Regions from separate parts of the Halobacillus amylolyticus genome, predicted to be linked through region 1. Evidence: riboswitches for the same ligand, from Rfam matches in the RefSeq annotation. Region 1 holds a riboswitch; each other region holds the start of a gene.
The links. A riboswitch is a leader RNA that binds a small molecule or an ion and turns the genes downstream of it on or off. The one in region 1 is predicted to bind cobalamin.
Positions count from the first base shown of each region.

Region 2: it holds a riboswitch for cobalamin, as region 1 does, so the genes downstream of both, MUO15_RS04545 (hypothetical protein) here and MUO15_RS18885 (acyl-CoA thioesterase) in region 1, are expected to answer to the same signal.
Region 3: it holds a riboswitch for cobalamin, as region 1 does, so the genes downstream of both, MUO15_RS11960 (ribonucleoside-diphosphate reductase subunit alpha) here and MUO15_RS18885 (acyl-CoA thioesterase) in region 1, are expected to answer to the same signal.

Region 1 covers NZ_CP095075.1:3,751,217-3,756,328, reverse strand. Annotated here, with positions in the region: gene MUO15_RS18895 (FN3 associated domain-containing protein) at 1-444, opposite strand, end outside; gene MUO15_RS18890 (DsbA family oxidoreductase) at 768-1,493, shown strand; gene MUO15_RS18885 (acyl-CoA thioesterase) at 1,581-2,054, opposite strand; cobalamin riboswitch at 2,191-2,377, opposite strand; gene MUO15_RS18880 (hypothetical protein) at 2,520-2,894, opposite strand; gene MUO15_RS18875 (LCP family glycopolymer transferase) at 3,101-4,033, shown strand; gene MUO15_RS18870 (TrkH family potassium uptake protein) at 4,481-5,112, shown strand, end outside.
Region 2 covers NZ_CP095075.1:859,690-864,801, reverse strand. Annotated here, with positions in the region: gene MUO15_RS04555 (bifunctional 2-methylcitrate dehydratase/aconitate hydratase) at 1-576, opposite strand, end outside; gene mmgD (citrate synthase) at 668-1,783, opposite strand; gene MUO15_RS04545 (hypothetical protein) at 1,850-2,086, opposite strand; cobalamin riboswitch at 2,255-2,454, opposite strand; gene MUO15_RS04540 (helix-turn-helix domain-containing protein) at 2,662-3,471, opposite strand; gene MUO15_RS04535 (hypothetical protein) at 3,903-4,286, shown strand; gene MUO15_RS04530 (hypothetical protein) at 4,473-4,814, shown strand.
Region 3 covers NZ_CP095075.1:2,317,001-2,322,112, reverse strand. Annotated here, with positions in the region: gene MUO15_RS11965 (ribonucleotide-diphosphate reductase subunit beta) at 1-888, opposite strand, end outside; gene MUO15_RS11960 (ribonucleoside-diphosphate reductase subunit alpha) at 904-3,135, opposite strand; cobalamin riboswitch at 3,365-3,544, opposite strand; gene MUO15_RS11955 (class I SAM-dependent methyltransferase) at 4,076-4,756, shown strand; gene MUO15_RS11950 (YnfA family protein) at 4,850-5,112, shown strand, end outside.

The sequences.
Region 1 (5,112 bases):
ACCAGCAAATGATTCCTCACTGCCAATTTGGCCAATAGAATCTACGACTGCCCCATCTTTTTTCAATACAATAGGATCGTTTCCATTAAAATTAATCGCTGAATTATTGGTCGCATCCGCACTCGCTAAAATCTCTTCATTCGCACGACTGTTAGCCGCAACAAAAACTTCTCCACTGGCAAGTGTCCCGGATAGATCGAAAGTACCCGTTGGTTCTAATGAGCCATTCGCATACATCTCAATCGTATAGCCAGACAAATTCACCTCACCATCTGTGCCATTGTAAAGTTCAATTGCTTTGTTATAACTGCTGCCCTCTATGTATTCCGAGAAAAATAAATCACTTGGCACTTCGGCCGCATGACTTTGAGGGAGCCCGCTTGAAAATGGACTTAACGCCAATACAGCTGCTAACCCTGTGACGACCGTCTTTTTGAATCTCATTCAATTCCTCCTAAAATAGTGTTGTATAAATCTATCAATCTTCCCCAAGTATAAAAAAGATAATCTGATCATATCTATCCTTTTCATGTAAAAATTACAAATTGCATCAAAATACACAACATAAGACGTCTGACCACTAGAACCATTCCACCTCAGGTCATCCAGAAAATGGATGACCTGAGGTGGAATTCTTCCCCTAATCTGATAATGTTTAACTCGCTTCGATACCTTTCCTTTGAGCAAGGTACAATCAGATTAATGGCATTTCAAAGACTAGGCCCGTAAAATAATAAATGTGAGAGAATAACAATGAGGTGATAAATATGAAAATAGAAGTTTGGTCAGATTTTGTCTGCCCTTTTTGCTATATCGGAAAGCGTCGACTTGAAGAGGCACTTAACCAAGTAACAGACGGTGATCAAACAGAAGTCGTCTATAAGAGCTTTGAACTTGATCCGCAGGCACAGAAAAACACAGGAATCTCAAACGTCGAGAAGCTTGCTGCAAAGTATGGCAAAAGTATAGAAGAAGCACAAGAAATGAATAGAAATATGGAACAGCAAGCAGCCAGCGTTGGACTGACTTATAACCTTGATACAACAGTTCCTACCAATACCTTTGACGCTCATCGTTTGGCGAAATTTGCCGAGACGAAAGGACTGGGGAAAGAAGCAGCAGAACGGTTCTTTCGTGCTGTCCTCACTGAATCAAAGGATGCAGGAGACCACGAAACATTGCTTGAACTTGCTCAAGAAGTTGGTTTAAATGGCGATGAGGCAAAAGAGGTACTAGCGAGCGAACAATATGGTGAGGTTGTGCGTGCGGAGGAAGCTGAAGGAGTGGAGATCGGAGTCCAAGGTGTACCTTTCTTCGTCATCAACCGCAAGTATGCGATCTCAGGCGCTCAGCCTAAAGAGATTTTTGTGGAAAGCTTGCAAAAAGTAATCGATGAAGAAAAAGAAACACCCTCCATCCAAAGCCTAACTCCAGATGGTAAGGATGCAGCTTGCACAGACGAAAGCTGTGAAACCCCAAATAACAACAACTAAGAGGAAGCGTGGTGTTTCCTTCTTTTCTAAATCCTTCCACCCCAGGTCATCCATAATTTGGATGACCTGGGGTGGAATTTTCTGTAATTACCTCAAGGTGGAGCGGTTTTTACGGTGTTCTTTTCTCGCTGGAGCTGTTTCGTACAGTCTCACCTCTTCTTCTGTTTCAGGTATAACTTGGGGAACCGGAGTCGGCCTCCCATTTGAATCGACAGCTACCATTGTAAGAAACGATTCTGTCGTCATTACTTTTTCCCCTTGAAGCAAGTCGTCAGCAAACACTTTTACATACACTTCCATTGAAGAACTCCCTGTATATGTAACACACGCTTCAAGTGTCAAAGCATTCCCAACCTTCGCAGATGATAGAAAATCTACCGAATCTATCGACGCTGTTACAACAACACAGTTCGAGTGTTTCATTGCTGTCAAAGCAGCAATTTCATCAATATAAGCAAGTACCTTCCCGCCAAAAATGGTATCCAAATGATTAGTGTCTGGCGGAAGCACTAGCCGGGTCTGCATCATTTTTGAAGCTTGTACTGGTATAGCATTAGCCATGTTCCTCTCCCTCTCTACACAAAAAAATACACCTTCACTAAAGAAGATGTTTACTGATCTATGAGAATTCAAAAAATGGCACAGCTAGAAAAACTGAAATCTCATCACGTAACACCCTCCTATCTCCCGTAGGAAAAACATGTTCTTCTTTATGGCAGGTCTCCTGGCTCAGAATCAACAGCTCCTCCTCCTTCCCATTTCATTAATAGCGAAACAGTGGAAATTGAAAAGCTTCCTCTTCACAGTGGCGGGACCGCGTTGGAATTACACCAATCTTCCCTTTTCAGCTTCGAAACGAAGCCACCATAAAGCCTGTTAAATTATCGAGGATTACTCCCCTACTATAACTATCTACGAGAACAACCCTAAAGTCAAACATCACTCCATATTCTTCCACCTCAGGTCATCCAGATATTGGATGACCTGAGGTGGAAGAATATGGTTGTTTGTATGTGTAATTTTTAGTCAGCGAACCCATTTCACTATCATTTTGACAATGAAGTAAACCGTGCAAAAAGCTAGAAATCCTAACACACTTACAGCTGCATCATTAAATTCCATGGCACCTCTCCCTGTTATTTTTTGCTGAATCTCAACAGCGAGAACGAATACAAGCACCATGGAAAGTGTAAAGAAAAACGATATTGCCGTTACGCTCCATTTAGCAAGTGCATGAAATACTATATCTACAAAAATTAGCCCTATGATGCCAAGTAACCCAATAATCCAAAAGTGAAGCTCTTTATCAGAAAGATTCCAGCCTAAGGATTCGGAGAGGTTTAAAAATAAATCGTGAAACATATTTACAATCTCTGCCAACAACTGAATCATTTCTCTCATTCCATACCACCTATTTCTTCTTTCCTCAACCAACTTATTAAAAGACTATAGTTCATAGTAGCATATTCCACCTTCATATCGCCTATGAACATTAAATTATACTCTTTTCAATTATTTATAAGTTTCTGATAATGACTTTTACAATAATCACCATTAACAGTATAATAGATAAATAGTTCATGTATTTTACATAATCGAGGTGAATTATGGGACGTAAAGAAACGAAGAAAAAGGAGAGGAAGAAGGGCCGGTGGTGGAAAATTGCGCTGCTCGTCATCGCATTCCTGCTCATAGGCGGAGGGGTCTATGCATTCACGATCTTCAATAACGTCAAAAATACCGTCAATCATAAATTGCACGAAAATGTACCCTCCATAGACACAGCTGTAACAGATAAGAAATTAGACAGTAATGAACCAATCAACATCTTATTGCTCGGTGTAGATGAACGCGAGAACGACCAAGGTCGGTCTGACACAATGATTGTCATGACGCTTGATCCTAATAACGATCAAATGCAGCTCGTAAGCATCCCCAGGGATACAAAAGTAGAAATTGCCGGGGATGGGCGCATTACTCGAATTAATCATGCCTATGCATACGGCGGAAGTGACATGGCGGTTAAAACGGTCGAGAACTTTCTCGATATCAATATCGATTATTATGTAACCATGAACATGGAGGGATTGGCACAACTCGTAAATGCCGTGGATGGTGTCACAGTAAATAATGATATGGCGTTTACTCAAGACGGTTTTCAGTTCCCGAAAGGTCAACTACAACTTTCGGGCGAACAAGCCCTCTCTTATGTACGGATGCGTAAAGAGGATCCCGAGGGAGACTTGGGTCGTAATGAGCGGCAGCGACAGGTCATTCAAGGTATCATTGAAAAAGGGGCTAGCCTGAATATGCTCAGTCAGATTGATGAAGTCATGGGTGTGTTAGGTACTAATATGAAAACAAACATGGAGTTTAGCGATATGCGCCGCCTGGCAATGAATTATAGCAGTGCACGTAAAAACGTTTCCACCTATCAAATGTCAGGTAATGCCATTACAAGCTCAGGAATGTATTTGATTGAAATGCCTGAGCAGGAAGTTCAAAAAACCCATGATATGATCGTTAACTTCGGCTCATAGAACAAAAGAGTAAAATGCCCAGGAAGTGGGGAGACACTTAAGTTCGGAAGTGCACGTTCGGTTGAAACCGGCATGCCCTATGCACCCCGAACTTCTTATCCCGGTTGGGGGAGTGTCCTAAGATAGGCTTGCCCACATTCAGTGGCCGTGACAAGCCTATAACCTCTGAGCAGTTAAGTGCTTCCAGACGATGTGGCCACATGTCAAATTTATCAATAGAGAAGTGTCTTATCACTTAATGATCAACGAGAACACCGTCTACCTACAAAAGGAAACGGTGTTTTTGTTTTACAAAACCAGAGACAGCGCTAAATACCCAGCTCTTTAATAATGAGTGTTCCATTCAACCAGCCAGGGAATGAAAAGTCATTTTTCCCCTATTGTCATTTCGTCATTTTATATATAGAATCCACTACATAGGTTTTGTTTTAGTGAGGAGTAATATCGATGTCGCGTAACAGCCCCATTTTTAAACGTCATTTTATTGATCGTCTATCACCTTTTCAAATCATTGTTCTATTCTATGTTTCAGCTGTTTTCCTATCAACACTGCTTATAAGCCTCCCGTTTTTACATAGAGAGGGAGTCCACTTAAGCTTTATTGATAGTTTATTCACGGGTGTCAGTGCTGTGAGTGTGACTGGGTTATCTGTCGTATCAACAGCGGAAACGTTCAACACGGCTGGGTACTTTGTACTCATGTTCATTCTTCAATTCGGCGGAATTGGTGTAATGACATTAGGTACTTTTATATGGTTATTACTTGGCAAGAAAATTGGTCTTAAAAGCCGGCAGCTTATAAAAACAGATCAAAATCGCACCACTTTTTCTGGACTAGTAAAACTTATAAGACAAATCCTAATCATTATCGTTGTCATTGAACTAATCGGTGCTCTCCTACTGGGCATTTATTTTACGAACTATTTTCCAACTACAGGAGAGGCCTTTGTTCAAGGGTTGTTCGCATCAGTGAGCGCCACAACCAATGCCGGTTTTGATATAACCGGTTCATCACTTGTTATGTTTGAGAATGATTATTTTGTTCAATTCATAAATATGCTCTTGTTAACACTTGGTGC
Region 2 (5,112 bases), 1.3 Mb from region 1:
TTCTTTGCTTCCGCCTAACATCGCCGTAACGACAGCGGTTGTTGCCACTTTTACATACAAAACATGATCTAAGCCTTGACGGTTCAGACTATTATCTAATGCCAGAACGCCCTGTATTTCGTGCGCTTTTACGATGTACTCCAACACAGAGTCCATCGTAAGAGGTACCTTGGCTTCAGCGACACGCTCGCGGCTTAAGTAATCGGCCACAGCTAAAATGCCCCCAAGGTTGTCAGAAGGATGCCCCCATTCGGCTGCAAGCCACGTATCGTTGTAATCGAGCCAGCGGATCATACATCCAATGTTGAACGCGGCATGGACAGGGTCTAGTTTATACTGTGTTCCTGGCACTTGAACGCCGTTAGGAACGACCGTCCCAGGTACAATCGGGCCAAGGTGTTTGGTGCATTCTGGGTAACGAAGCGCCAGTAAACCACACCCTAAGGTATCCATTAATACATAACGCGCTGTCTTGAGCGCTTCCTCACTCGAAATCGTTCCATTGACCGCATAATCGGCAATTTGTTCCACTACTTGATCTGTTGATTGAGCTGTGTTCATTTTCACTTCTGTCATAACATTCTCCACCTCTCTTTAAAAATATGTACAGTGCCTCTCCGCCCGGTCGCAGCCGATCGGAGAGAAAGAAAAGTCAACTATCGCTTTTTTAAGGGTGAAGCCCACGTGGTCCTGTGTAATGTACGCGAGGTCTAAACAATTTATTATTGGAATGTTGTTCAAAAATGTGAGCACACAAACCTAATGTACGGGATGCGTAGAAGATCGGTGTGTACAGTTCGATTGGAATATCAAGCAAATAATAAACAGGTGCTGCGTAATAATCCAAATTTGGATATAAACCTTTTTCTTCACGTATAAGGGTTTCTCCTGCTTCACACATTTCGAATAAATCCATACGCCCTTTGTCCTCAGCAAGTTCGCGTAAGGCTTCCTTCATCAATGCAGCCCTTGGATCCATTTTCTTCATATAAACTCGGTGACCGAACCCCATCACTTTTTCTTTGTTTTTCAGCTTCTTATAGAGCAGGTAACGGAAACCTTCGATCGTTTCTCCTTCAAGCAGCATATACATGACCGCCTCATTGGCACCGCCATGTAAGTTTCCTTTTAAAGATGCCACGGCCCCAGTTAGAGCCCCGCAAATATCAGCATTCGTGGAGGCGATGACTCGTGCAGCAAAGGTGGAGTTCGGCATTTCATGTTCACTATAGACCATCAATGACTGATCGAAAATAGCTGCTTCACGTGCATTCGGTTCTTTTCCAGTAATCATATATAAAAAGTTATCACTATAAGGTAAGTCTTGTTTAGGCTTTACTGGCTTTTGGCCATGAAGAATATGGTAACTGTTTGCAACGATATTTGGGATTTTTGCCAAAAGAAGAATCGCTTTCTTTAAGTTTTCTTCTTCATTGCGCTCGTTTAACCTCTCATCATATCCTGAAAGCGCTGAAATCCCCGTACGTAATGCATCCATGGGGTGCGTTTTTTCCGGAAGCTGCTCAAACAGCCTAAAGAATTTGGGAGGAAGACGATATTCCTGCTTTAGTTCTTGCTGAAGTGATGCTCGTTCGCTATCATTAGGTAATGAACAATGTAACAAAAGATGGACCAAATCCAGGTATTTCTTTTCCTCCGCCAACTCGATTAATTCATACCCTCTGATCACAATTTCTTCAGCTTCTACATCCAAATAAGAAATGCCCGTTTCTGCAGCAATGACTCCGTCTAGACCGGGTTTATACACAGTTTGTTCTGCCATCAATGACCCTCCTAATATTGTCAACGCTAGGAAACCGCTTACAAAAGAGATGAATCCTTTATCCCTTTATAAGTCCCCATCTTCCTTTTTAGGGGTTCTAAATACCTCTTCATATATTTTCTCATAAGCCTTTTCGAGATTTTGTAAGTACACTTCTTTTTTCTCGGGTTTATATTCCTGGTTCATAACCTCAGCTCTCCACTGTGAATACTTTGTTCGCAATGGACAGCTTTGATCTGTAGCTAAATTGTTCATAATATAAGCTTTAAATAATTGGGAATAATACTCGACTGAACCAAACAAAGGGTACCTCCTCAAGCATGATGGTCACTAGATTTTTTAACCATTAAAAAAACAACTTCCAAAAGAAGTTGTTAAGCTGCGTATATTAAAATAAAACATGGTAATGAAACAAACCATGTAGCATTCCTGCTATTCTCGCCCTTAACACCTCCTGTCCGCGTAGGTTTTAGTGTTCGCTAAAAACAGGCAGGTCTCCTGGCTTATGATCATCGCTCCTCGAACCTTCCCATTTCCATACTCCATGAAAACAGTGGTTTATTCGAATTGCTCCCAAATACAGTTGCGGGACAGCGTCGGGTTCTAACCGAACTTCCCTTTTAAGCAGCTAAATGAATTCACTGAGCTGCACCTATTTCTACACCTATACAATTGTCTTCTTAAATATATCAAGTATTTTAAAAATTAACAAGAGTCCATCAGTTATTTTAATGGAATATTTTAGATGTCAAGTGTGGATGTCTGAGGACTTGTCATATCATTGTGAAGGTAGTTCGAAAAAAAACAGGATTTGAACTAATGTACAAACTAAAGAATTTAGCTTAATAAAATAGATTTCAACAAATAGAATTAAAAAATCAAGCTTCTTCATTTAACCAGTCATAATAAACGTTCGATGGGTCGGCCATGACCTCTTCCCGAACGATTTGAATGAAGGTTTCTTTTAGGCTTCCGTAAAAATAGCCAAGAAATGTTTTCCTGATTAATCCATGATGCTTTGCAAAAACGGATTGTTTGAATGTCTTATTAATCCTCTCGATGTAATATTCAATCGGTTGATTCAGGTTCGCTTTATTATAGGCACGTTGTACACTTTGCCAGGCTGATAAAATCTCCTTCGGTGATAAAAATGGACGAGCGACTTCAATAAAGGTTTCAGGTATGTAAGAAGGTAAATAGTCCGTGTCGAACACAGGTGCGCTTTTTTCTATATGAGTCTTGCTTTGCTCCGTTTCCGTTTCAGGTAAGAGATTCTCCTTAGGGGCATCGCCTTGGTGAGAAGAGGCTTGGGAGACGGGAGCGGACTCTTGTTTGATTTCTGTTTCTGGTAATCGTTCATCCCCATCTGCACGAAATACAAGGATGTTGACTCCTCGTTTCCCGTTTGGCCGGATGGTGGGTACGCGTGTGGGTAGCTGTTTGTTTACTAAGCAATTGATCGCCCGGATTACGGTGCTCCGGCTTTTGTTCGTTTTCTTCTGGATGGTTTCTAGTTTTGCGAAGGAAACACCTGGATATTTTACGGAATGCCGCCAAATATAACGTAAGACGGCAAGGGTTCCTTCTGAAAGTTCTTGTTTGTGGTGGAATAAGAACCCTCGAACGCGGAGGTTCAGTTCTTTCGTATTTGGAAACGATTGAAGGTTGCGAACAGCTTCTATATTCATCTTCCATTCATCCTCATTTCAGTTGGTCTACTTTTATAATCGAAATGAGGGAGCAGGTTGGTGTCGCTTCTGGTCTGAAAATGTGACTTTATTTGGTGCCGATGTTGGATTTCTGTTTCTGTATTTTTTTCAATTCTTTTTTATAAACGTTTTTTCAGCTTTGCTTCCGCCTATATTTCCATCCGTTGAACCGCTTCAGGACGGGAGTTTTCGAGGATCCATACCGTGTCATGTACAGTGTCAGATGGGGTGTCATGAAGCCTGTGTTGGTTTAAGCCCCAGCTTGTAGCCATGCAGACTGATTAAATAACACATTTCTACCAAGTAAAAGCAAACCTCTTCATTTTTTACTACCATGCTCTCTTTTACTTCTCAATAACAACTCTTGGACATACTATATACTAACTATCCGAATAAAATGAGGTTTTAGAATGAAAAAAGTCCTTCTTGGAGTTCTGGCAGTTAGTTCGATTCTTGTAGTCATATTCTTCTTTATGAATAAAAATGAGACACCGCAGAAACAAGTTAATGCAGATGACTCTACAGAAGTTGAAAGTGTAGATAAAACTCAATTTGATCTTAGGAAACAATCTGAATTTGTAGAAGAGGTTGCTGAAAAATTGGAATCTAAAGGCTATAGCTCGACTGGTTTAATCATGAGTCAAGACTACGAAAATGGGATAAACTATATTGTTATAATTTCGGAAGCTGAAAATAAAGGAAAGGCAACAAAAAAGGATATACAACAAACCTTTGAGAAGGTTGCTAAGTCCTATAAGTTAAAGCCATTTACTGTTCAGTTACAGGAAAAGTAACAGTAGAATTGGGATAAGTAATATTAAAAAATAAGATTAATGCTGTATATCAATCCTTCAGTAAAAGGGCGCTTATCTGTAGTAAAGATAAGCCTATTTTTTGTGGAAAAGCATTGAGTTCTTGGGGATGCTTTGAAATAATTGGCATTTGTAATGGTCCACTTAAGTAATTTAGAGGGGGATATTATGAGACAAATAACAATTAGTTTATCTCTTATAATTTTAGGAGTATGTATTTTTGCTGGAGCTTGGATGGTTTCTAGTGCAATAAATAATAGTGCTAGCTTTCAAAAAGGACTTGAACAAGTTAACGTGAATACAAAATCAGAGGAACAATTAATGGGTCATTTAGAATTAAAGGAATATTTAGGTGTAAGTGGCAAGCAATTAGAAAAAATATTGCCAAAGAAAGATGGTAATGTTACAAAAAGTAAAATTCCTTACATAAAAATTGGTTATGAGTATTACTTTCTTGTTAAAGCAATAGATAAGTGGCTAACAGAAACGGAGGCTGAAACATTTCGGTGATATATCTTGATAGAAAGTCTTCCATTAATACGAAGGGCGCGCTTGTTGAACAATCTTAAACAGGGCTATTTAGGCTTAGTATCGGAAGCGAGATGAGCGCAATCTTTCAAAATAGATTGCTCATCTGATCAATCATCTAATAAATCTCTGTTTTTCTTGAATGATTTCTTGAGAGATGTGTAGCACACAATAAACATAAATAATGCTATAAAGAAAGCTGTACTTAAGAGCTCGAAAATCTCCGTTACACTAGAAGGAATGCCATCAATTAATGCATATGTAATTATAAGAAGAACCA
Region 3 (5,112 bases), 1.4 Mb from region 1:
CATCTGGCTGCAGCGGTTATTAGCCATAAACCGAATGTAATCCTCAAGGTCGCCAATCGGAATCCCTGGGAAGCGATCGCCGATAATATGATGGGCCCACTTTATTTCAAGTTCCGCCGCTTCAGCGAACGTCTCCGTTACAAACGTCTCATATTCCACACGATCGAGCTCCGGATTTTCAGTCAAAGTTTCCTTAAAGATTCGCGTAAACAAATTGACATGAATCTGTTCATCACGATTAATGTAATTGATCATCGTACTCGTCGATACCATCTTCTGATTGCGTGCCAAATTATAGAAGAATGCAAAACCCGCATAGAAGAACAATCCCTCAAGCACGACATCATACACCAGTGATTTTAAAAAGGTCTCGAGTGTAGGCTCGTCAGCGAAAGACTGGTAACCGTCCGTTATAAACTGGTTTCGCTCGACCAGTACCTCGTCATGCTTCCAATATTCAAAAATACGTTCCTGCTCACTTTGATCAACGAGCGTTGACAATACATATGAATAGGACTGATTATGGACGACTTCCTGAAAAGCCAGCACCTGCATTAGTGCCGACAAGCTCGAATCAGTCAGATAGTCCGTAACCTTTCCAGCATAATCGGTTTGAATCGAATCAAGAAACGCAAGCAAACCGATAATTTTTTTAAAAGAAGCCTGTTCTTGGTCCGTTAACTGAGGCCACTGTTTTAAATCATTGCTCATATTAATTTCGTTTGGAATCCAAAAGTTCGCGAGCATTCGCTTGTACATGGGATAAGCCCAAGAGTAACGGGTATCATCCCAATTGAGTACGTTTGAGCTTCGGCCGTTAACAATGCCTGTCGAAGCATTCGGCGCTTCAAGATCGACAAGTTTTCGCTTATGAATGGCAGTATCCAATTCCATCAACCTCCTTTAGGATGAGCAGCTCTCACAATCGTCATATTCCCCTTGACTAGAGGTAGAGCGCGTATAATAAGTCGTCTTCAATCCCTGTTTCCAAGCATCCAAATGCAGGGCAAGCAGTTCCTTAGCTTTAATTGAGTTACGAACATAGATATTGAAGGATATCGACTGATCGACATATCTCTGGCGCGCCGCATTCTGCCTTATGCTTGTATGCTGATCAATATCGTACGCTGACTTATAATACCAATACGTTTCTGCGCTTAAATCTGGGGCCGTCACAGGAATTTTGTAATCCTTTTTCTCCTCGGAATAAAACTTTTTGAAAATCGGATCAATGCTCGCTGTGCTTCCGGCAATAATTGAGGTGCTGGAGTTCGGGGCCACAGCCATTAAATATCCATTACGCATTCCCCTCTCGGCCACGTCACGTTGCAACTGTTCCCAGTTCCAAGTACTATCTTGATCAAACGACCGTTTAACAAAAAATGCTCCTGTATCCCAATCCGACCCTTCAAATAACGGATAACTTCCTTTTTCGCGGGCAAGCTGGTTGCTGGCAAGGATGGAGTAGTAAGCAATTCCCTCATACACTTCCTTCGTATAGTCAACTGCTTCATCTGATTCCCAGGCGATTTTTTCCTGAGCGAGCAAGTGGGCCCAGCCAAACGTACCGAGGCCAATGCCGCGATAGGATTGATTCGTTAACTGTGCTTGTTTTACAGGAATCGAATTTTGATCAATGACATTATCAAGCATCCGGACTTGGATCGGAATCAGCCTTGCAAGAACACCAGCTGGAACCGCGCGACCTAGGTTCACACTTGATAAGTTACAAACAACGAACTCACCTGGTTCTTGAACAGTAATGATTTTGCCATCCTTAATGTATTGCTCCTCCTGTACGGTAGGGCTCTGATTTTGAGTGATTTCCGTACACAAATTACTGCAGTATACCATCCCTTTATGGCTGTTTGGGTTCATGCGATTGACTTCATCACGGTAAAACATGTATGGTGTTCCCGTTTCAAGCTGGCCAACCATGATTCGCTTCATCACTTCAATCGCGGGTACGATTTCTTTTGACAAATCAGGGTTCTCAACACAAGCGTAATAACGCTGACGAAACGAACCATTCCCGCGTGCTTCATCAAAATGATCTTCGAGTGAAAAGCCCATTACGGAGCGAACTTCGTGTGGGTCAAACAAGTACCAATCCTCACGCTTCTCAACGGCTTCCATAAACACATCCGGAATCGATACGCCTGTAAACAAATCGTGTGTCCGCTGTCGTTCGTCACCATTATTCAATCGACTGTCGAGGAAAGGGAAAATATCCTTATGCCACACATCAAGGTATACAGCCACCGCCCCTTGCCGTTGACCGAGCTGATCCACACTGACGGCCGTATTATTAAGCTGCTTCATCCATGGTAGCACCCCGGAGGAAACGCCTTTAAAGCCACGAATATCACTGCCGCGGCTGCGGATTTTTCCTAAATAAACACCGATTCCGCCACCGTGTTTGCTCAAATTTGCCACATCCGTGTTCGTATCATAAATTGACTGCAAGCTGTCATCGACGGTATCAATAAAGCATGAGCTCAGCTGACCATAACGTTTGCCTGCATTTGCCAAAGTCGGTGTCGCCACCGTCATATAGAGATGACTCAAGGCCCAATACGATTCTTTTACCAAATCTAAACGTTTCGAATGATCTTCTTGTGCCATTAACGTCATCGCAATGATCATAAACCGCTCCTGAGGAAGTTCAAATACAAGCCCTGATTTCGATCGCGCTAAATATCGATCCCCGAGCGTTTTTAAACCAATGTAAGTAAACAAATGATCACGATCAGGCGCAATCGCTGCTTCAAGCTCATCGATTTCCTGTTTCGAATAAGAAGTAAGTAGATTCGAACTATAAATTTCCTCGTCCATTAACAACTCAATCAAATGATGCAGTCCCGCATAGGGCTCATTTATCCCGCGATTACGGACCGACTCCTCATACATCAGCTCAAGCTGTATCCGCGCTGCGAGATATGTCCAGTCCGGTTCCGTCTCACTAATCTCCGCCAAACACTCCAAGATCAGCGCCTTCGCCTGCTCATCGTGCCCCATCTGACCCAGATTCATTGAAGGCAGCTTGTCCAACAATCGCTGGATATCAAGCGACAGGAAATTTCCCCTCTGACGTTCCAACCAATCATGCCAATCTAATGTATGTACCATCTCCATCAAAATCACTCCTTTACAACAGCTTTTGGAAAAGGTCATGTGGGAATCCCTGATGAGAAAGGGTCCGCCACATCGCATTCACGCTGTCTGAATAATTAGCCATAAAAAAATCCGCTCATTAAATTGAGCGGATGAAACCATGAAACGAAAGTGTACACGTCCCCAAATAGCAAATGAAGACGCCTGTTCATTCCATCGCCTCATCTTCTCAATCCCCGAAGAAGTAGAAACTTTCTAGCGTAGAAAGACAGGTCTCCTGACTTAACGCTCATTTCGACTCCGGCCCTTCCCATGCATTTGTGCACAGTGGATTCTCCGTTTCGAGAGCGATAACAGTTGCGGGGGCAGTTCCGGACTTACACCGGATTCCCTATTAAGCCTAGTGGCATCTTCTCTTCGCTAATACAATATATAGTGTTATTTTAATGTTTTGTTAGCTTATCTTGTGTTTTTATCATAACGAAGATTGTAGAACCGTGCAACAGTTTTTTACTGAATGGGAATAAAGAAGTGTTAAATGTAACGGATCACAGAGGAATAGAATGGCAGATGTAGAATTACTACTAAGAGGGAGTGAGAAAGGGGAGAACCGTGTGCCCATCGATAATTCATCTATTTCATTATTCCTCTGATTTTATCGATTATGGCTGTATCGGATTACTATGGGCCATGAAGTCTAAGCGAAGATACTTGATCCTATTCTCCTTGTTATAGTCGGTGGTATCATTTACTTTTATGGGGCGTTTGGCGTTCTTGAAGGAATTGCTGTATCCACGGTGATTGGAATTCCCCTGATTTCGCCGGATATATAGTTTGCTGATTCCTTTAATCATAAGTTTTTGTTAAGTATTGAGAAAGCAGCGTACTCTTAGTAATACTACTTACCCTATAAAGCGTTCCAGCAAATTATAAACACGAAAACCATAAGGAGGCAACATTAATGAATTCATTCAATTGGCATCAGGAGGCAGAAAAACAATGGGACGGACGAGCAGAATTCTGGAATGCCAACAGCAAGAATATGTGGGATGAGGGCAGTCGAAAAACGATCATTCCTTTTTTGCAGAAACATGTACAAATTGGGAGTAAAGTAGCTGACCTCGGATGTGGCGACGGATACGGGTCTTACAAGCTTGGAAAGGCAGGATATACCGTGACAGGGCTCGACCTTTCTGAGGATATGATAAAACGGGCTAATTCCCGGCTTGAGCAAGATAACTTGCAGTTCGTTCAAGGGGATCTCGTTAATCTCCCTTTTGAAAAAGAGAGCTTTGATGGAATTATGGCCGTGAATAGTCTGGAATGGACAGAAGTACCTTACAAGGGACTTGAGGAAATGAAACGCGTACTTAAACCAGGTGGGAAGCTATGCATCGGGGTGTTAGGTCCAACTGCGAAGCCTAGAATGAACAGTTATCGTCGCGTTTATGGAGAAAAAGTAATCTGCAACACAATGATGCCGTGGGAGCTTGAGCAAATGGCTGGGGAAACAGGCTGGAAACTTACAGACGGACATGGCGTTTATAAACGTGAGGTGGAGAAGAAGGACTTGTCTGGTTTACCCGTTGAACTTCGACAAGCGTTAACGTTTATGTGGGTCTTTATTTTTGAAAAGGAGTAAAAGGCCGTTCTATTTCACTACTATTGGTTGTTTACGGAAGTTAAGAAATTACACCCGGGTAAATCCTGCTGTAAAAAAGAGGTGGAGTTTAGAATGTTCATGGTGTTTATGCTGTTTCTTTTAGCCGGACTCGCTGAAATTGGCGGTGGCTATCTCATTTGGCTTTGGCTTAGGGATGGTAAACCTTTTTATTGGGGGATAGTTGGCGGATTTTCTCTAGTTATGTATGGGGTGATCGCAACGTTTCAAACCTTTCCTTCGTTTGGAAGGGTGTACGCAGCCTATGGAGGAGTTTTTATTATATTATCCGTCCTTTGGGGATGGCTAATTGATAAGAAAACCCCAGATACATATGA